Regions from separate parts of the Paenibacillus sp. PSB04 genome, predicted to be linked through region 3. Evidence: predicted binding sites of a transcription regulator. Region 3 holds the regulator's gene; each other region holds the start of a gene.
What was found. Region 3 encodes Rex, which represses fermentation and respiration genes when NADH is low (regulators of the CRP and FNR family bind a similar motif). Its sites were predicted from a motif close to TTGTGAAATATTTCACAA; they were not measured.
Positions count from the first base shown of each region.

Region 1: a site for Rex is predicted at 1,695-1,712, ahead of K2F33_RS09250 (helical membrane plugin domain-containing protein). Genes of this name have one in related genera too.
Region 2: a site for Rex is predicted at 2,893-2,910, ahead of nirB (nitrite reductase large subunit NirB). Genes of this name have one in related genera too.
Region 4: a site for Rex is predicted at 3,668-3,685, ahead of qoxA (cytochrome aa3 quinol oxidase subunit II). Genes of this name have one in related genera too.

Region 1 is NZ_CP081301.1:1,954,389-1,959,874, forward strand. Features, by position in the region: gene K2F33_RS09245 (NAD(P)/FAD-dependent oxidoreductase) at 1-1,040, opposite strand, end outside; gene K2F33_RS09250 (helical membrane plugin domain-containing protein) at 1,080-1,511, opposite strand; gene K2F33_RS09255 (CcdC family protein) at 1,962-2,480, opposite strand; gene K2F33_RS09260 (TetR/AcrR family transcriptional regulator) at 2,605-3,171, opposite strand; gene K2F33_RS09265 (MBL fold metallo-hydrolase) at 3,171-3,896, opposite strand; gene K2F33_RS09270 (hypothetical protein) at 4,471-4,632, shown strand; gene K2F33_RS09275 (hypothetical protein) at 4,655-5,128, shown strand; gene K2F33_RS09280 (putative RNA methyltransferase) at 5,225-5,486, opposite strand, start outside.
Region 2 is NZ_CP081301.1:5,197,119-5,202,604, reverse strand. Features, by position in the region: gene K2F33_RS24070 (NUDIX domain-containing protein) at 39-497, shown strand; gene K2F33_RS24065 (NUDIX hydrolase) at 819-1,250, shown strand; gene K2F33_RS24060 (DUF1572 family protein) at 1,303-1,806, shown strand; gene K2F33_RS24055 (VOC family protein) at 2,211-2,696, shown strand; gene nirB (nitrite reductase large subunit NirB) at 2,932-5,337, shown strand; gene nirD (nitrite reductase small subunit NirD) at 5,352-5,486, shown strand, end outside.
Region 3 is NZ_CP081301.1:4,021,784-4,027,269, reverse strand. Features, by position in the region: gene K2F33_RS18720 (cell wall elongation regulator TseB-like domain-containing protein) at 1-323, opposite strand, end outside; gene K2F33_RS18715 (amidohydrolase) at 365-1,699, opposite strand; gene K2F33_RS18710 (redox-sensing transcriptional repressor Rex) at 1,653-2,339, opposite strand; gene dinG (ATP-dependent DNA helicase DinG) at 2,456-5,317, opposite strand; gene K2F33_RS18700 (tetratricopeptide repeat protein) at 5,471-5,486, opposite strand, start outside.
Region 4 is NZ_CP081301.1:3,037,133-3,042,618, forward strand. Features, by position in the region: gene qoxD (cytochrome aa3 quinol oxidase subunit IV) at 1-14, opposite strand, end outside; gene qoxC (cytochrome aa3 quinol oxidase subunit III) at 16-612, opposite strand; gene qoxB (cytochrome aa3 quinol oxidase subunit I) at 609-2,555, opposite strand; gene qoxA (cytochrome aa3 quinol oxidase subunit II) at 2,583-3,533, opposite strand; gene K2F33_RS14015 (HAD family hydrolase) at 3,959-4,681, shown strand; gene K2F33_RS14020 (DUF2339 domain-containing protein) at 4,835-5,486, opposite strand, start outside.

The DNA.
Region 1 (5,486 bases), 2.1 Mb from region 3:
CTTGCAAGCGTACCGGAGTTCACCGGAGCAAATGTTTCGAACGCATGGTTTTCGAGCAGGGCATACAGGTTGTAGCCGATCAGCTCGCCCATTTGCCAAGCGATTTGCGCGGTTGGCGGTTGTGGACGTCCGCTTGGATCAAATACAACGGCGCTGTCCCCAGCCACAAACACGTCCGGATGGGAAGTGGATTGCAGGAATTCGTTGACGGTAGCGCGTCCGCGGTTTACTTCGAGGCCGGATTCGCCTACGAGCGGGTTGCCTTGCACGCCGCCTGTCCATACGAAGGTGTTGGTTACGATCTTTTGACCGTCTTTCAGGTCAACCACGTTGCCTTCCACGTTTGTTACAGGCAATCCTGTCAGGAAGGTTACGCCGCGTTTTTCCAGACTGCTTTGCGCGCGCTCGATGAGGTGATCAGGCAGTACAGGCAGGATTTTAGGGCCGGCTTCAACCAGAAGCAGCTTCACTTCGGCTGGATTTACGCCGTATTTTTTAGCCAGACCCGGCATGATATCAGCGATTTCGCCGACAAGCTCAACGCCGGTCAAGCCGCCGCCGCCGATGAGGATCGTTGCGTCAGCTTCGTTTTTGGTTTTGGAGTATTCACGGATGCGGTCTTCGATGTGCTTATGAATGTTCAGCGCGTCTTCAGCAGACTTCAGCACGAAGCTGTACTGCTCGAGCCCTGGAATGCCGAAGTAAGCCGTTTTACTTCCGAGTGCGACAACCAAAGCGTCGTAAGACAGGCTGGAACCGTCGGAAAGTTTGATTTCTTTGCTGTCTACGGAGAAAGAGTTGACCGTTGCGATCTTCAGGTCGACTTCTTTGCCCTTGAACAGTTTTTCGAGCGGCATAGCGATGGCTTTCTCAGCAATGCTGCCTGCAGCCAGACGGTGCAGCTCGGTAATGATTTGGTGCGTAGGGTATTGGTTCACGACCGTAACCCGTGCTTGATCTTTGTTCATATATTTGCGTACGGTCAGAGCGGCAAGCAAGCCGCCGTAACCGGCACCCAAAATGACAATATGTTTTGACATGGTTTTTCCTCCGTCCTTACTGGTTAGATGTATAAAAGATTATTGTTGTTTTGCTTTTTCCGCAGAGATTTGAAGGTAAGCGTTCAGGAACCGGAAGATTTTTTGAGCTTGCGGATCCTTCAGCATTTTAAGCAGACCAAAAAGACCGATCACTTCGTTGCTGTCTTCAGCGCGGTCTTTCGCTTCGATGACAGTAGCGGCGATGTTCTTCACCGAATGCTTCACAGGCTCCACAATTTCGGTGATCGCGCCGACGGTGTCGCTCTTCAGCACTTTGTCGGTAGCGACGGTTTGAGCGAAGTCATAAGACTTTGTCAATAGATTCACAAGCTCAGTCAGCTTTGGAAGCTGGTCGACCAGAATCGTAAGGGATTCCTGCACCTCAGGTTTGAGCAGCTGGTCCAGCACGTCGTTTTGTTCCTTGCCGACAGACACGTTTTGTGTCTCTTGTTCAGAAATTGCTTCTGACATGTCCATTTCTCCTTTGCGTAAGCAGTTGTGCTTAAGTATTTTTATAATGAAAAGGAGCTCATAGACTCCCTTCGAAGGAGTATCTACAAGCCACAAGACCTTTTCCGTCCGAAAAGGCCTAGTCACTATCGTCCTCCTAATGTTAACATAAATGATCGTAAAAAGGACCACTTTACGAAAGAAATGTGAAAAAATATACATGGTATCGCCGCCATCGATTGGAAAAGAGCTTGCAGGCCGGGCGTCCAGCGCAGCGGACCCGCTTATTTCATTCGTTTTAAGCATTTTCCAAACGGCCTGGCGCTATGCATTGGCGGGTTTATTTTTTGAGGAAAGTCTTCTGATATCAAAGAAGCCAATCTCCTTATCTTAAGGAAATTGGCTTATCGTTTGCCCCGGGCAGGAAACCCTGCGTGGAAGACGTTATTTGGCTTAGTATCGATCATGGGATCATTCCGCCGGATTTAAGGGATCGGATACCGGATCTACGGCAGCGGGCGCATACTTCCGGTACTGTCTCAGCATGAAAATCCGCCAGCGGAGGATCATGCCAAAGGCCAGAATGAAGAACAGGGCGCCGGTCTGCGGAATCGATACATATTCCTCAATCACCTGGTGCAGCAGCATGCGGACGGCCAGCAGGGCGAAGAGGATAATGATAAAGCTCTTGGAGCGCTGTGCGAAGACCTGTCCTCCACTTACTTCAAATTTGGTGCTGCGTATCAGCGGATAGGAGAACAGGAACCAGCCGACTAAAAAGGCGATGAGCGCCCACCACAGCGGGATTCTCACAGCCGGGGCGACGAACATCAGGAATCCGGTCGCCATGCCCATCGGCGGAATTAATATTTTCTTTATCGTAACGGGTCTGTGGCTCGCCTTGAGACGGATGAATATGGTCATCAGGGCCAAAACCAACGTCCCCACGGTCGTTCCAATTTGCAAATACAAGGGACTGATATGAGGCACGTCAAGGACTCCCCTCTTGTCAATATAATTTATCACATCTAATAGTATATCACACAAATAGAGAAGTAAACTTGAACGTCATATGACATCTTTACCGGGCCTTGAGGGCAAGCCTGCCGGGCGGTTATGCGCCGGATTCCAGTCCTTTCAGAAAGGCTCTCATAACAAAATGCAGGCTCTCGTCAAAATCCAGCTTCATCTGGAAGCCGTTGTTCTGTTCCAGGGAGGCGAAGCCGTGCAAGAGGCTCCGCAGACCCCGGATCGTATGCAATGTGTTCTGTTCCCCGAGACCGTAGGGTTCGAGAACCCGGATAAAGATGCTCAACAGCTGTTCACCCAGCTTTGCGGTTTCCGGGGAATCCGACGCTTCGATTTTGTAAAAGGCCTCATAGAGGCCGGGACGCTGGCGGGCAAATGTCAAATAGCTTGTGCTCAAGCTCAGAATCGCTTCCTCTCCCGATTTGCCGATGACCGCATCGCGCATCAAATCGACGAGATGCTGGATGCAGTAAGCGGCAAGCGCGCTGCGCAGGTCCGGCAGTCCGTTCACGTGGTTATACAGGGAAGGGGAGCGGACTCCAAGCTTCTGGGCTAGTGCAGACAGCGTCAAGTTATCCAATCCGGACTCATCGGCCAGCTCTGCCGCGGCAATCAGCAGGGTTTCGCGGTCAAGCCCCATGCGGCGCACCATTAGACCGCCCCCTTCTTCAGGGCCTCCTCGGCCCGGGATATGGCGACAGCCATCTTATCGGTCGGCTGCGGAATCATTTTGCCGTGGCCGACCGCCAGCCAGGTCGGATTCAGACCGGCGAGTCGTTTGGCGCTGGCGATGGATGTCGCCTTGCTCCAGGTGGCCATCGCCGGGAAAGGGAACAGCGGCTGCATATGGCCGGATACGGCCAGGGCCGCGCGGGTCTGGAAGGCGTCGCCCGCAATAAGGACGCCGCTGCGCGTGTCGTAGAACGCCATATGTCCCGGCGTGTGCCCGGGGGAGGCGACGGCCAGCAGCGACCCGATGCGGTCTCCGTCTTCCAGCAGCACGTCAGGCTTCGTGGTGACCTTGCCCGGGGCAGGGATGTCTCCGCGGACCTGATCCTGCGGCTCGCCGGGCTCGAGCTCCTTGCTGCCTGCAAGGAGGCGGCTGTCGCGGCGGGAAATATAAGTCGTCACTTGAGGAAGAGCCGCCTTCAGCAGGTCGAACGCCCCGATATGGTCGCCATGCGCATGCGTCAGAACGATCCTTACGATCGGTTTGCCTAGGCGGGCGGCGGCTTGCTGGATGCCTTTTATGCTAAAAGGCATGCCGGCATCGATTAGGGTCAACCCGTCTTCTTCTTCAATCAGATACACATTAACGGGGAACAAGCGGGGCATAAAAGTAACCTGGGTTACTTGCTGAACGGTCGTCATTTTCATGGATAACTCCTCCTCGAGACTAATCATATTAGTATAATAACTAATGACATTAGTTTTGGCAATGCCCAATTTAAAAATAATTGGCGGACATGTGAAAAAACTTGGTAAATGTGTGGTGAAAAACATGTAATGAGAAACATGTGAAATCTAGGACATGAGGATACGAGGACATGAAGGTAAGACGAGACATGAGGTATAGTGATATATGATACGCAGTACGCATGAGATAAAATGAAATTAAAGGATAAAAAAGCGTTTTCAATCAGGAAGATTTATACTATAATACCTATTGTAAACCCTTTCATATGTCTAATCTGATTTGGAGCTCCTTCGCTGAAGGGCTCATTTTTTTGTTTATGGGGATTTTGGCTCCGAAAATCTCTCTCGAGTCCGCCGCTGTGATGTTCAATGTGGCGGACTTTTTTGCGCCTGATCGGGTAGTCGGGGAGAGTTGGGACAATCCGCTTTGGCATCTGTTCGACCGATTAATAGATGTTTTTTCCAGAAAGTGAGAGCATTCGTCCTCATATGCCGTCTATAGATTCAGATGGCTATTAAAGCAGGGAGGATCGTCATGATAGACCCGAAACGGGAAAGCATGCTGATCGAGCAGGTGTTGGCGGGGCGTAAGGAGGTCTTTGCCGAGCTGGTCTACATATGGAATGGCGCCGCCGAAGCGAGCTTTAAAATCGGATCAGGTACGATGGGCTTACACCTTTACTTACCTGCCATATGATCAAAAGAAGCTTCGATTTGTGATGGATACCTACACGATACCTATCCATAGCGACGGAGCAATCTCATTTACGCCACAGGAGGTTAACGATCATCCCGTTACTTTCAAAGATCAAGGAGACATGATCCGACTAAGCGGATTCCAGATCGGCCAAGACCCTAACTATCAAGAGAAAAAGGTGGCTGGCCTAATTTCCATGACAGGAACATTTACTAATGGATTTAATCAGGATGAGTGGGTGCTAAGAGATCAAGACGGGAATGAATATCCTATTGATTTTAGAGGTGCGGTCCAAATGGGAAAAATCCGGGAAGCCAACGGCGACCCCGGCTTCATCGTCGAAGGCTTAACAGCCCTTCCTGAAAAAGCGACCCTCATCCGCAAGGTCACCGACAAGTGGTACACCAACGTCAACTGGTCCTTCGACCTGCCGAAAGGCGAGCCCATCAAGGGACTGGAAAACGTGAATCCGGAGGATTATTGGGAAGCTCCATGACGATCTCCCAGCCCACCCCCATAACCGAAACTTTGTATGAAAAAAGCCCCTACCGGCCTGGCCGATAGGGGCTTTGATGTCGATAAGACCGATCACTTATTCGTTCAAACGGCCACATAAAATTTCATAATCAAAGGTGACCCGCAGGGGGCCTTGCCCGGCAGCCTGCTGAATCGCTTCTTCCGGCACGCCCCAGGAGAGCGGGGTCATGCGCAGAAGATGCTCCAAGGCTTCCCCGGCGACGAGCATGTCGTATGCCACATGCTGAACATCCACGCTGGCAAAATTCCTGCCGAACAACTCGGCGGTACGTCCGGTGGCAGGAACGGGCCGTCGGGTAGTGCTGTCGGCAGCAGGA
Region 2 (5,486 bases), 1.2 Mb from region 3:
CCATATCACATAAAAAATCTAGAAATCGTGAGGTTAGCATGAAGCCAATTAGAAACTCTGCGAAAGCGATCATCATTCAGCAAGGCAAATTGTTATTGACCAAAAACAAGGATAACGACGGTTTTTTCTACCTGTTCCCCGGCGGCGGCCAGGAGCACGGAGAAGTACTGAAAGAGACCCTCAAGAGGGAATGCATCGAAGAACTTGGAGTACAAGTTGAGGTGCAGGACCTTGTTTACGTGCGCGAGTACATCGGGAAAAATCATGAGTTCGCAGCATGGGATCATGACGTTCATCAAGTGGAGTTTTATTTTGTCTGCTCGCTTGCACAGGAGGCGCCGGCACGGTTGAATGGAACCCATCCCGACCAGGATCAGATCGGCGTAGAATGGGTGGATATTCGTCAACTCGATCACATCAGGCTGTATCCGAAAGCGCTTGGACATCATTTAGTGAATAATGAAATGAACGTCCGGTATCTCGGTGATGTGAATTAAGTGATTCAGGTGAATAACCGCAGGTCATTTATACGAATCTTTGAGGTTTCAGAAAGTTAGCGATGACCTTTGGGATGGTGAGGTTGTTCGTTTGCTGAAAATCGAATGATTTAACAAATGAGAGTGATAAGGGAGCCTGAGCGGCTTCTTTTTTTATGTGGATTTGAGAAAGCAGAAATCTGTTGAGGGTTATGTTATTTTCAGGGATGATTCAGAATATATGTTCTGGTATAATAGGCAGGAGAATTTTGGAAAAACAACAAGACCTTCATGAATTGAAGTCGATTAAATATCTTTCAATACCCATAGGGAGGACTAGCCATGCCAAAGTTAATTGGCTCCGCGGCTATAATTTTGGATGCTGAGGGAAGAGTGCTGCTGGTAAAACACAGCTATGGCAAACACAATTGGGACCTTCCCGGCGGTAAGGCGGAAGAGAACGAGTCGGCTCAGGAAACCGCAAAAAGGGAAGTATTTGAGGAAGTCGGCATGGAAGTGCTTATCGGGAACCTAACAGGCATATATTACGATCCGGATTATGACATTCATCACTTTGTGTTCCTTGCGACGAGTAAAGATACCCGTGCGCCTCAGCCAAGCTCGCCTGAAATTATGGAATGCGGATTTTATTCAAGAGACGAACTGCCTAGACCCATTAGTTATTTCACATGCAGACGGATCGAAGATGCACTTCGCAATACCCCAAACCATGAGCTGTTTCACAAGGTGGGGCCAAGACAATGGATCGAATAGGGATCAGTAGGGGATCCATAATGTTCGGGCTAATAAAGGAAGGGGTGTGAACATGGAACTAGCACTCGAGTTTATCCAAAGCATGAAGGTCAAGCTGATATCCGAACAAAGAGGGACGCTTAAAGCCATTGAACAAGTGTCGGAAGAAGATATTACCTGGCACCCGACTCCGGAAAGCAACAGTATTGCTAATTTGGTTGCGCATATTCGGGGCGCTGCCCACTCTCGGGTCGAGACGATCCTGTGTAACATTCCGGACAAGCGGGACAGGGAGAAGGAATTCGAACGTGGACTGATGATGACGAAAGAAGAGGCATATCAGCATACAAAAGAAGCGTTTGATATCATTCTTCAGTATCTTGAACAGCTTCAATCCGAGCCGGAGCGATTGATGTCCCAGCCTTTCCTCTATCTGCCGCCGCTTACATACAGCCAAGTGAACAACGAAACGACAGCCCTAAATCTGATGATGGCGATGTTCAGAGAAGTGCACTACCATACGGGACAGATCATTTATATTGCCAAAATGAGAAAAGGCGAGTTAACTTGGGACTGAAGAATCAGAAACTGTAGTTCTGTACATTTTTCGGAAAGGGGAAAGGGTATGGAAAAAATGAAATGGGTGCTGCTTGCGATCTCATCGTTGATCTCGGCAGTCTGCTCGTTACGGGCAGGATATCTGTGCCTGCATCCGATGATCCCCGAGACAGGTCCTGTGGGTGAGCCTCCTGAACCTGACCGTTTTCAAGCCGTTCTTTGGTATGTAGCTTCCGGGTTGTTATTCATCTCATTCATCATTGCTGTTGTTCGATCGATCAGAAGCTGGGTGCAAAGGGGATGGCGTATACCTCACGATTAGCTGCCATGAAAACTAGAAACAAAGCAATCGAAAAGAAACGCCGGTTCCCTTGATAGGCTACAATCATCATAGAATGATTATAGCCAGGAGGTATGACGCGAATGAAATTGCACAAGATTACCCCAAACCTGTGGTTCGATTCTCAAGCAGAAGAGGCGGCAAATTTTTATACGTCCATTTTCCATGATTCCAAAATCGGCAGAATTGCCCGCTACGGTCCGGAAAGCCGGGGTGTAGAGGGAACGGTGATGACCGTGGAATTTCAATTGGAAGGGCAGTCATTCGTCGCGCTGAATGGGGGTCCGCATTTTAAGTTCAATGAGGCCATATCTTTTATCGTTCATTGCGATGATCAGGAGGAGCTGGACTATTATTGGGATAAGCTCTCCGAAGGAGGAGACGAAAAGGCCCAGGTTTGCGGTTGGTTAAAAGATCAATTCGGCGTATCCTGGCAAATCATCCCCAGCCATTTAACGGAGATGATCTGTGACCCCGACCCGGCAAGAGCAGGGCGAGTCATGCAAGCCATACTTCAGACGAAAAAGAAAATCGACATAAAGGCGCTGCAGCAAGCTTACGACAATTAGAGTTCTTACCCGAGTAAAATACAAAGGTTCGAAATCAAGGCCATCCATCAGGGTGGCCTTTTGCGCTTTTGCGTCTCACCGTTGGAGGTCATCTCAATAACGCCGTAAAATTCCTGGCCTTCACAAATTTTTTGTTTCAACAAAGCCACTGTGATTTACTTCACAGGCAAAGCCTCCCATATCCGTTACGATATCAATGTAATTAATTTCACAAGGTTGCACGGGAGGCGTGTTTATGAGCAGACGATTGGTGATGATAGGCAACGGGATGGCAGGGGCGCGGTGTATCGAGGAAATTCTCCGCCGGGACCGCGACCGCTACGAGATAACGATGATCGGGGATGAGCCGTATCCCAACTATAACCGAATTATGCTGTCCCCTGTGCTGCAAGGGAAAACAACGTTTGAAGAAATCACGATTAACGATTGGGACTGGTATCAGTCCAATAACATACAATTGCTGTCCAAGGAACGGGCTGTAGAGATTAACCGGGCGTCGAAGGAAGTCCGAACCGACCGGGGAACCGTGGTCCCCTACGACGAGCTCATTATCGCGACCGGATCCAGCGCGTTTATTTTACCTGTACCAGGACATGACCTGGAAGGCGTCGTCGGTTTCCGCACCATTGAAGACACGAAAGTGATGCTGGAAACGGCTAAACAATACAAAAAGGCGGTCGTGATCGGCGGCGGACTGCTCGGCCTGGAAGCAGCTCGCGGATTGATGAACCAGGGGATGGAGGTCCATGTCGTTCATTTGCTGCCGCATCTGATGGAAATGCAGCTCGACTCGGCAGCGGCTAAGCTGCTTCAGCAGGACCTGGAAGCCCAGGGCATGAAGTTTCTAATGGAAAAGAAAACAACGGAAATTTACGGTGATGGGAGAGTACAAGGGCTTCGGTTTGAAGACGGAACGAACGTCGAATGCGATCTTGTCGTCATGGCCGTCGGCATTCGTCCCAATGCAGCGCTGGCGCGGGACGCGGGACTGGCGGTTGGCCGGGCGATTCAAGTCAACGACCTGATGCAGACGACGGACCCTTCAATTTATGCCGTAGGCGAGTGCGCTGAACACCGCGGCATAGCCTATGGTCTGGTGGCGCCATTGTATGAACAGGGCATTGTGCTTGCGGACCACCTTACGGGCCGGCCAACGGAAGGTTACGCGGGCAGCGTGTTGTCCACGCAGCTTAAGGTAGCGGGATGCGATCTGTTTTCCGGCGGAGAAATCCATGCGGATGCGGACACGAAAGCCATCGTTGTGCAGGACGAGGTCGCCGGATCCTACAAAAAGATTCTGGTTCGCGAGAACCGCATCGTCGGTGTCGTGCTGTACGGGGACGTATCCGACGGAACCCGGCTGTTCAGCCTGCTGAAGAAGGGCAGCGACATTCAGGAATATACGAGTGCCTCCGTTCTTCATAAAGCCGGGGGAGACAGCGGACTCGATGTCGCGTCGATCAGCGCGGACGAAACGATTTGCGGGTGCAACGGCGTAACCAAGGGACGCATCGTCGGCGCCATTCTCGAGAACGGACTGACCACGTTCGACGAAGTGAAAGCTGTGACCAAAGCCGGAGGCTCGTGCGGCAAATGCCGCGGCATGGTTGAGGCGATCCTCGCGCATACGCTGGGCGACAAATTCGACGCTTCGGCGCAGAAGGCGGCAGGCATGTGCGCCTGCACCAAGCTTACCCGTGATGAGGTGGTGGCCGCCATTCGCGAGAAAGGTCTGCAGTTGCCGCGGGAGACACGTATCGTGCTCGGGTTTGCATCCGAGGAAGGCTGCTCGAAGTGCCGTCCGGCACTGAATTATTATTTGCGGATGCTTCATCCCGAGACGTATGCCGACGATAAGGCATCCAGATATGTCAACGAACGAATGGAAGGCAACATGCAGAAGGACGGCACATTCTCCGTCATTCCGCGGATGTATGGCGGGACGACGACACCGGAGGATTTGATCCGCATCGGCGAAGTCGCGAAGAAATACAACGTGCCCCTGGTGAAAATTACGGGCGCAAGCCGCATCGGGCTGTACGGCGTACAGAAGGAAGACGTCCCGAATGTTTGGGAGGAGCTGGAGATGCGTTCGGGGTACGCCTACTCCAAGTCGCTGCGTAACGTTAAATCGTGTGTCGGTTCGAGATTTTGCCGGTTCGGCACCCAGGATTCGTTAGGGCTTGGCATCCGGTTGGAACAGGAGATCGAGATGGTCGATACGCCGCACAAAATGAAAATGGGCGTGACCGGCTGTCCGCGAAACTGTGCCGAAGTATTGACGAAGGATTTTGGCGTCGTCTGCGTGGAGAACGGATACCAGCTGTATTTTGGCGGAAATGGCGGCACCGAGGTCCGGGAATGCGACAGCCTGACGACGGTAGCGACAGAGGATGAGGTGATCCTGTTGGCTAAAGCCTACGTACAGCTATACCGGGAAACCGGCATTTACGGCGAACGCACAGCCCCATGGGTAAAGCGCATGGGCACGGATTGGGTGCGCCAAATGCTGGGCAATGAGCAGGAGATTGCCGGTTTAGCCAGCCGCTTCGAGCATGCAAAAACAACGTATCGCGAAGCATGGTCAGCCGCGCTGGAAGACGAGGAACGCCGCCGGATGTATACCGTGGAGAGACCATAAGGGGAGGGAAGGGCATGAGCGTGACGAGAGAAATGATGAAAGTGATGAAGCTGGAGGAGCTGAAGCCGCAGATTGGCAAGGAGGTACGCGTTGGCGATGAGTCGGTTGCGTTGTTCCGGCTGTCAAACGGGGAGGTGCGGGCGGTAAGC
Region 3 (5,486 bases):
ATACCGCTGCTCAAAAGCTCTTGATGTACGGTATTCTGGCCTTCCTTGGGTTTTCCCTGATCGGTGAACTGCACCCAGACCATGACCTCCTGGCCTGTCTTGTTCGTCCCTTCCACGACCCAGTAGATGCTGTTCTGGTCCCACACCGACTTTTGGGCATCGGCGACCGACACGATTCCGGCTTCCTGCTTCGCTTTGGCAATAGCGGTGTCCTTTTCGCTCCATTGATCCTGCAGCACGTAAATAAAATAACGGTAAGCGCCGAAAATGATCAGCAGCAGGGCGACAATGCCGAGAAAGATCCATTTTTTCTTGTTCTTCAACCTGAACTTCCTTTCTGAAAGGTGAGCTAATCATCCCGGTCTTATCGGGAGAGAAGACCTTCAAAAGCCGCTTGGGCTTCCCTGCGGATGCGTTCCTCGTCCAGGGTGAGACAGCTGCCGTGCTTCACGACCTGCTTCCCGTCCACCCAGACATGCTCAACGTCCTTCGCGCTGGCCGAATAAATGACGTGTGAAATGAAGTCCGTACGCGGCAGAAAATGAGCCTGATCCGTATTCACCGCGATAAAATCCGCCTTCATCCCGGCCTCAAGTGCACCGACTCCCTCCAGGAACAAGGATTGGGCTCCGTAGATCGTGCCCATACGCAGTGCTTCCGCCGCGGGAACCGCCGTCGGATCTCCCGAGACGCCCTTATGTATCAAAGCGGCAAGGCGCATTTCTTCAAACATGTCCAAATTGTTGTTGCTCGCCGCACTGTCGGTTCCCAGGGAAACCGTAATGCCTGCCTGCATCATGTCGGTAACGCGGGCCACACCGCTCGCCAGCTTCAGGTTGCTGCCAGGGTTGTGTGATACCGTCACGTGATGCTTCGCCAAAATGTCGATTTCCTCGTCTGTTAAATGGACCGCGTGTGCCAGAATCGTCGGCCGTGAGAACATGCCGAGCTTCTCCAAATGAATCGCCGGACGCGTTCCATAATCGCGTACGTTCTGCTCCACTTCCGCCTTGGTCTCCGACATATGCGTATGCATCGGCAGATCCAGGTCATGCGCCGCCTGAACGAACTTCTCGATAAAATCAGGAGGGCATGTGTACGGGGCATGCGGAGAAATCATTGCCGTGATCCGGCCGTCTGCCTGCCCGTGCCAGTCCTTGGCGAACTGAATGGCTTCGTTCAGCTTGTGCCGCTGCACATCCTCCGGGCACAGACCGATGACACCCCGGGTCAGGGCAGCGCGCATGCCGGATTCAGTCACCACTTTGCCCACCTGATCCATATGATCGTACATATCGAGGAACGTCGTCGTGCCGCCCTTCAGCATTTCAAGCACGGACAGCGAAGTCCCCCAGCAGACGTCACTGGACGTGAATTTCGCTTCCATCGGCCACATTTTTTCCTGCAGCCATTCCTGGAGCACCATGTCATCTCCGTAACCTCGCAGCAGCGACATGGCGGTATGTCCATGGGTGTTGATCAGGCCCGGCATAAAAAATAAATGCGTGCCGTCGACGACCTGTACGCCTTCCTCCAGCTGCGGCTCATCTTCACCGATATAGGTGATGCGGTCGCCCTCAATGACCATCCAGCCGTGCAATACCGGCTGCTCCGGCCGCAAAACGGCAAAGCTGCCGTTCTTGATGGCCCATTTAGGATTGGCGCTCCGGCTGCTGGAGCTCTTCAAATTGTCCGTCATCTTCCGTGTCGTCCTTTCCGTTGTTCAAATAATAAGCCAGGCTGAGCAAATCCGTCGTAAAATCGGCGGCATGGATCCGGATGCTAGCCGGCGCCTTCAGAATCGTCGGCGCAAAATTCAGAATCGCTTCGATCCCGGCCGCAATCAGCTGATCGGCGACGTTTTGCGCTTCGAAATCCGGGACGGTAATGATCCCGATCCGGATATTTTTGCTTTGTATCGTTTCTTTCAGCTCATCCATGGCCTGTACCGTCAAGGTGTTGATCCGCGTGCCGATTTTGGACGGATTGGCGTCAAACACGGCCACGATCTTCATATTCTCCTTCAGGTAAAAGTTATAGTTGGACAAAGCTTGACCAAGATTCCCCGCTCCGACCAGCACCGCGTTGATCTGCTGGTCCAAATTCAGAATTTGACGGATCTTCTCGATGAGATAGGACACGTCATACCCTATCCCCTTACGGCCAAAATCCCCGAAATACGCCAAATCCTTGCGGATCTGCGCCGGGTTGAGATCCAGCTTCTGCCCGAGCTCCTGGGAGGAGACCGTGGCCACCTCCCGCTTGTTCAGCTCATTTAGATATCTAAGATATATAGGCAATCTGCGGACAACCGCCTCGGATATTTTCTCCGATTTCATGCATGTTCCCCCTATTGAACGGCTTGAATATTTATTTGGTTATATAGATTGAACTAAAGTTGTGCATTGAACTTCCTGTTCTAACCGCTTTAGTTCATTCTATCTAATGGACTCATTTAAGACACACCGTCCTGATGAAGCCATTCAGAGATGCGCGGAACCATCTGGTCTGTCTGCATATGCTCCATTTTCGGTCCAGGCAGCGAGTACAGGAAGTACTTCCCGTAATACGATTCGATGACACGCGTATCGTATACGATGACGATGCCCCGGTCGTGGGCGGTGCGGACCAGCCGCCCGAAGCCCTGCTTGAAGCGGATGACGGCCTGCGGGACCGACAGCTTCATGAACGGGTTCTTCTTCTGGCGCTGCAGCAGCTCGCTCTTCGCTTCCACCAGCGGATGGTTCGGCGGCTGGAACGGGAGCCGGACGATGGCCAGGCACGTCAGCGCTTCACCCGGGATGTCCACGCCTTCCCAGAAGCTGCTCGTTCCAAGCAGCACCGAAGCGCTGCTGTCCGTAAACCGCCGGATCAGCTTCGTGCGGCTGCCGCTGTCTACGCCCTGTCCAAGCACGGCGATGTCGCTTTGTGCAAGGGCTTCTTTCAGCGGCTCGTATACCTGGCGCAGCATGCGGTATGAGGTGAACAGCACCAGCATCCGGCCGTGGGTCGCGATCGCGGCGTCCGCTAGTGAGCGGGCCAGCGTTTCGACAAACAGGGCGTCCCCGACGCTTCCCTTCACGCTTGGAAAATCCCGCGGAATGACGAGCAGCGCCTGGTCCCTGTACCGGAACGGGGACGGAAGCTGGACCGTCACAAGGCGTCCGCTGTCCTGGTCCTCCTGCAGTCCGAGGTTATCGATCATATACTGGAACGATTTATCTACGGATAAGGTGGCGGACGTCAGGATGACGCTCTTTTTCTTATCAAAAAACAGTTCCTTGAGCTGCTTGCTGACGTCAACCGGAACAGCGTACAGCTGGAGCGATTTGCTGCGGAAATGGCCGCTCGCTTCCATCCAGTACACGACGGTTTCGTCGTTCAGCGTCATAAAGAAGCGGAGATTCTCCCGCTCGGAGCTGAGGTCCTTGAGCAGCCCGCCGATATCGGTGATCAGGCTGTCGGAACCGTAATCATCCTGCTCCTCCTTGTATTCGGCCAGCATCTTTTCACCTTTGCGGACGATTTCCCCTACCGTGACAAAGATCTGGTTTTCGAGCGCCGCCAGCGTCTCCCACTCTTTCGGCTTTTTCCCCGGCTGAAGGCGCAGCGTATACTGGCCGCCGTCGCCGGGAGCAGCGTCGCTCCGTTCCGGAAGCAGGCTGAAGAGCAATTCGCTCAGCTTGTCCCAGTGCTCTTTGACATCGACCAAATCCTCGCTCATCCGGTCGATAACGGCGGTCCATTCACCGGCCTGCTCATAGGCCGACGATTGAAGCAGCTGGCGAAGAGCCGGCAGCTGCCCGCTCCGGGCGTCCTTATAGAGCCGTGTCAGCGTATGGACGACCGTAAAGTACTTCAAATGAAGACCGAGATGCTTGCCGGCAACGTCTTCCAGGTGATGGGCTTCGTCGATCACGAGCCGCTCGTAGGAAGGCAGCAGCTGATGGCCTGCCTTGACATCCGTAAACAGCTTGGAATGGTTCGTTATGACGACATCCGCGATTCCGGCTTCATGCTTGGCCCGATGGTAATAACACTTGCGGAACCAAGGGCAGGCACGGCCCTGACAGGAGTCCGAGTCGCTGCTTACGGTCTCCCAGAAGTCTCCCGCACGGCCGCCGAGGCTCAGCTCCTCGTCATCACCCGATTCGGTCTGGGCGAGCCAGACGATCATCTGGGCGGCTGTGATGGTGTCTTCCTTCGGATTGATAAAGTCTCTTCTGTTTATTTTATGTTCAAATTTTCTCAAACACAAATAGTGCTGTCTGCCTTTGAACACGGCAGCCTTGAAAGGAAATGGCACGACCTGTGTCAAGAGTGGGATATCCCGCTCCCGGAGCTGCTCCTGCAGGTTGATCGTATGCGTGCTGACCATCACCTTCTGGTCCTGCTTCACGCTCTGATAAATTGAGGGGATCAGGTAGCCGAGCGACTTGCCCGTCCCGGTCCCGGCTTCGATCAGCAGATGCTTGTCCTGATCCAGCGCATTCATCACCTGGTCGAACATGATCGTCTGCGGCTCGCGCTCCTCGTAATGAGGCATAATATCGCGCAGCCGTTTTTCGATCTCGGCCAAATATTCCTTAAACTCGACGCCTTTGAGCGGATTGTCGTCCACGTCGTCGCGCGGCGGGGCCATTTCGGTCCAGTCTTCCACCTTAAGCGCCAGCTGGCGGTAAAAGGTGTGGCTGTTCAGATCTTGAGCGGGTTCCCGCTCCTTCTCCTGGCAGAGACCGTCGAAATACCAGCCGAGGTCGCTGTCCTCATCGGCAAACAGCTCGGCCAGCCGCTGCAGCGTAATCAACGGCAGGCTGTTCAGCTCATCCAGGCACTTCAGCAGAACGTATGCCGTCGCCAAAGCGTCGCTGTCGGCCTGATGCGGCCGGTCATGCTGAAGACCGAAGTGTCCGGTCACCATGCCCAGCTGATAGGAAGTCAGCGAAGGGAAGCATATTTTGAGCAGGTCGAGCGTGTCCAGAATTCGCCCAGAGAACGGCAAATAGCCGCACCGGTCGAGTGCGTTTTGCAAAAAATTAAAATCGAATGCTACATTATGCCCTACCAGGACCACGTCGTCGAGCAGCGGCACGAGCTCCATCATCATTTCTTCCAGGGCCGGAGCTGCGGCCACATCCTCATTCGTAATGCCGGTAAGTCCCGTAATAAACGGAGGGATTTCGATACCCGGGTTGACATAAGAGCCATACACCTTTGAAATCGTCCCATCCTCTTCTATAATGGCAAGTCCAACTTGAATAATTTCGTCTGCGGACTGGTTGCCTGTCGTTTCGAAGTCAAGTACGGCAAATTTCATGATTCCTAAATCCTTTCGTCCAGTCTCCTTAACAGCATAACAGAAGATTTCACATTTGAAAATTCAAGGAAGGAAAAACTTGAACTTCCGGTTCTATAGAAAAAGACGACACCCGGCGCTTTCCGTGCAGCGGGCATCGTCTTCTCACATGCATTACATCAGCGATATT
Region 4 (5,486 bases), 980 kb from region 3:
AATAAACGTGCCATATTACATCAGTCCTTTCATGTAGACAAAGCTGAAGATGAAGATCCAGACAACGTCAAGGAAGTGCCAGTACAGCGAGAAGATGAACGATTTGTTCGCCGTCTCATCCGTAAAGCCTTGACGGCCGACCTGTATCAAGATGCCAGCGCCCCATAGAATACCCATCGTCACGTGAAGACCGTGGGTACCGAGCAGGACGAACAAGCTGGACAGGAACGCGCTCGTTTGCAGCGTAGCGCCTTCGTGAACGTAGTTGACGAACTCGGTGATTTCAATGCCCAGGAAGCCGAGGCCCATGAGCAGTGTAATGACGAAGAAGACGATCATCGGCTTCTTCAGATTGAGGCGCATGGCATGAATGCCAAGGCCGCAGGTGAAACTACTGGTTAGGAGCAGGAATGTCTCCCAAATGACGCCGTTCAGTTCGAACAGCTCTTTCCCCGTCGGGCCGCTCCCCGTCCGGTTCCACAGTGTGAAATAGACGGCGAACAGCGTGGAGAAGAGGGCGATCTCTGCCCCGAGGAAGAGCCAGAACCCGAAGATCTTGTTGCTGTTCTCTTCCGTTCTATACTCGAGTGGCAGTGAATCATTTATTTTCATACGGAATCACCCCGCAATTTCTGTTCAGTGGCGGCAATTTCCTCAGGTGAAATGTGATAGCCATGATCGCGTTCGAAGGAACGCAGAGCCAGCATGACTACGACAGCGATACCCGCAATGATTGCAGGAATGAACCAGCTGAATACCAGGAAAAAGCCTAGGAAAAACATAATGACGCCGAGAATGAACGGTTGACCGCTGTTGTTAGGCATATGAATCGGTTCGTAAGGGCCTTCCTCGTAGAGAGGTACCCCGTTGACTTTAGCCTCCCACAGTGCATCCATGGATTTGACGTTAGGTACCTTGGCGAAGTTGTACACCGGCACAGGGCTTGGCGTACTCCACTCCAGCGTACGTGCATCCCATGGATCTCCGTTTTCGTCGCGAGGGCTGTAACGGAAGCTCCAGTAGAAGTTGTAGCACAGAACGACAAAGCCGATGGCCAGGATAAAGGCACCGATCGTAGCCACCATATTCAGCGGGCCAAAGCCGGTGTCGGCCGAATACGTGTACATCCGGCGCGTCATGCCGCTCAGTCCAAGGAAGAACAGTGGCAGGAAGGCCGTATTGAAGCCGACGACGATGAGCCAGAAGGCGGTCTTGCCGAGCTTCTCGTTCAGACGGAAACCGAAAATTTTCGGGAACCAGAAGTACATGCCTGCCAGAACCCCGAAGACGGTACCCGGAATCAATACATAGTGGAAGTGGGCAACCAGGAACATCGTGTTATGGTACTGGTAGTCCGCGCTGGCCATCGCCAGCATGACGCCGGTTACGCCGCCGATCGTAAAGATAGGAATAAAGGCCATCGCGTACAGCATCGGTGTCGTGAACGAGATTTTACCTTTCTGCAAGGTAAAGAGCCAGTTGAATATTTTGACGCCGGTCGGTACGGCAATCGCCATCGTCGTGATGGAGAAGAAGCCGTTGACCATAACGCCTGCGCCCATCGTATAGAAGTGGTGAGCCCATACGATAAAGGACAGGAGCGAGATGACCACCATACTGGCAACCATCGATTTATAACCGTACAAATTCTTTTTCGAGAACGTGGAAATAATATCACTGAATATACCGAAGGCCGGCAAAATAACGATATATACTTCAGGGTGTCCCCATACCCAGAACAGGTTGGCCCAGAGCATATCCATACCGCCATTCGCCATCGTAAAGAACTGGCTGCCGAAGATGCGGTCGAACATCATCAGGGCAAGGGCAACGGTCAGAACCGGGAATGCGAACAGGATGATAACGTTCGTAATCAGGACGGACCAGGTAAACATCGGCATGCGCATCAGTTTCATGCCTGGCGCACGCATTTTCAGAATCGTTACGATAAAGTTGACACCGGTCATCAGCGTACCGATACCGGAAATCTGAAGGGCCAGAGAGTAGAAGTTGTTACCTACGGTCGGGCTGAACTCCAGGCTCGCCAGCGGGAAGTATGCGGTCCAGCCGGCATCCGGCGATCCCCCGATGACGAAGGAAATGTTGAACAGCATCGCTCCGAAGAAGAACATCCAGAAGCTGACGGCATTCAGTCTAGGGAAAGCTACGTCGCGCGCCCCGATTTGAAGCGGAACGACAACGTTCATAAGTCCGATAACGAACGGCATCGCCATGAACAGGATCATGATAACGCCGTGCGTTGTAAAGATTTCGTTATAGTGCTGCGCATCCAGAAACTTCATTTCCGGAGCTGCGAGCTGCGTACGCATCAGCAGGGCGTCGACCCCGCCGCGGAACAGCATGATGAGTGCGGACAGGATATACATGACCCCGATCCGCTTATGGTCAACCGTTGTGAGCCATTCGCGCCACAGATAGCCCCACTTTTTAAAATAGGTCAGGCCGATCAGGATGGCGAGGGAAACGACGACGATACTGACCATGGCAGCATAGATCATCGGCTCACCGGTAACAAAAAATTCGTCCCATTTCATGCAGGTAGGTCTCCTTTCCAGTAGATGTTAGTTTCCATGTTCCATGGACCCCATATCTTCCATATTGCTCATATCCGAATGATCCATCGTTTCCGAGCCGGAATCTTTGTCACTGCTGCCGCTGCCGTGATGCCCTTCGGACATATCCATTTCAGGCGGCGGGTTGAACCCGAGATGCGTGGAAGAGAAGGATTCCCGTCCAACGTAGGAGGTTTTCAGCAGCGCGTTAAATTTGTCCTCAGTCAATTGAGGTGCGGTTTTCTTCACGTCGTCGACCCATTTGCTGAAGTCTCCGGCGCTCATGGACTGTACCTCAAACTCCATCTGCGCATAGCCTTTACCGGAGAAGTTGGAGTTACGTCCCATGAAAGAACCTGGTGTGTCGGCCAGCAGGTGAAGCGTGTTGACCATGTCGCTCATGGCGTACTTCTGTCCGCCAAGCTGCGGCACCCAGAAGCTCGTAATCGGTCCGTAAGAATACAGGCGGAACTCGATCGGGCGGTTTGTAGGAATATTCACATAGTTCACCGTTTCAACGCCTTCTTCAGGGTAACTGAAGTGCCATTTCCAGTTGGACGATGCGGCATAGATAACAAGCGGCTTCTGATCCTCGTAACCGGCAGGAACACTTTCCACCGCACTGGTCGTTTTGACCGTGACAACCGATAGAATGGCCACAATGATAACCGGAATCGCAATCCAGGTGAACTCGAGCCATTTGTTACCTTCTATATGAGGCGGGATATAATCGTCACTGGTTTTGCTTGCCCGGTATTTGGTCAGCATGATGATGTACAAGATGTAAACAACAATCAAGACGAAAGCCATCATCAGGATGGAGAAAATAATCGTGCTGGATTGCGTTTTTGCCTGCGGACCTTTCGGATCTAGCACGATGAGTGACGACGAGTCGCATCCGCTAAGCAGCAACATGATGGATACAAATAAACCAAAAAATAACCATCTTTTTTTCTTCACAGTGAGCTCCTTTCTAGCGTTACATGTAGCTGAATTGGTCTAAAAATAATGAACCTTATAGCCATAGCTTAGTAATCCGGGGGAACGAAAACAAATGCAACAAAAGTAATAAATGTAAATCATTTACAGATATTCTGTGAACATCTTCACATGATTTTTAAAAAAACCTCAAATTGTGCGAAAAATCACTGTAATCGCTGAAAATCGGGGATTTTCATTTTTGTTCAAAATTGCACAAGGCTTTGTCAATGTTGCCAGTTTCGTCACAATTGAAAGGGCTTATCATAAGCCGTTATCCGGATTTTTTCCTGCTGAAGCAGCGGCTGAGGCGTCCCAAAAGCCCGCTGTATGGTACAATATGAGGGCTAATGCGGGCAGCAGCCGGCATGTGATCGCGGACTAGGCAGATGGGGGAGAACAAGAAAATGGGTGAACAAAGAGCGGTATTTTTTGACGTGGACGATACGCTGTATGACCATCTGGAACCGCTGCGGCAGGCGATCGATCGCTTGATATCGCCGCCGGACGGCTTTCCTTATGAACAAGTATACCACCGGTTCCGGCATTACAGCGACTTGCTGTCGGCCCGGCATGGACATGTGAATGATCCGGCGAATGCGGGGGATCTGGAGGACATGCGCGAGCAGCGGATTCAGCTGGCCCTTGCGGAGTTCGGCATCGACGTGGACCGGGAGCAGGCGGCTGCGATTCAGGCGGCCTATTTGGAGGGGCAGTTCGACATTCGCCTGTTTCCGGGGGCGCAGGAGCTGATCCGGGAGCTCCAGGAGCGGGGCGATGTGGTCGGCGTGATCACCAATGGCCCGAAGGAACACCAAATGAACAAAGTCCGTGCGCTTGGGCTGGACAAGCTGGTGGGCTTGGACCGGGTATTCGTGTCCGGAGCGGTGGGCATGGACAAGCCGGATCCCCGGCTGTTCCGGCATGTGAACGAGGCGACGGAAACGGAGCCTGGGGCAAGCTGGTACATCGGCGACTCCTGGAACAACGACGTTATCGGCGCGCTGGAGGCGGGGTGGACATCAGTTTGGTTTAACCATCGGAAGGTCGAGCCGTTTGCGACCGGACATCAGCCCCATCATATTCTGGGGGGCTACGGGGAGCTGAGATCCGTTCTGCTGAGTGGCTAGCGGGTGGTTGGCTGTTTTCATGAAAAAAAGGGTGTCTGCATCCATCGGGGATGTGCAGGCACCCTTTATTTTGGAAATCGATAAGCATGGCTCCCGTGGCATCGCTTTTTGAGTCAAGTAGGATAACTCTCGCGCGGCGCGGTCATTTCGTATTTATTCGGGCGGGAGCGACGGAGGTCCCGGCGGGGCTTCGGTATCGGCCCCTTTGCGTTTGTACAAAATTCGGGAAACGGCGATCCCTGCGACGCCCAGACCGATGAACAGGATCGCCCGCACGGCCAGCGACACGCCTGGCAGGTCGAAGAAGATGACCTTGAGCAGCGTGATCAGCAGGACGATCAGTCCGGCCAGGCGGACCATCGATTTACCCACCATGACGCCGTAAATAATAACGATGATCGCATAGAGCGCGTATTCGGCCGACAGGATCAAATGCTGAAGGTCGAACGACAGATTCCGCGTCAGAACCGAGGTCACTTCCGTCAGGAAGACGATGGACAGCAGCGCGGCGGACCACATCAGAATATCCGGTACTTTCCGCTGCCATTCTTCGGCCATATGTCTGCGGAGGACCGCCGACAAGCCTGCCAGGCTGGCCAGGAGCGCGATCCAGGACAGCGTTTCGATCGACAGGATCTCGTGAATGATCAGCTGCAGAATGCTCAGTCCCCCAAACAAATACAGGATGGCGGACGTAATCTGCTGCATCCGGCTTCTCAGCAGGATGCCGAGGCCTAGCCCAAGGGACGCCTCGATCAGGACAGACAGCGGCAGTGCCTCCCGGCTGACGATTTCAACCAGCCAA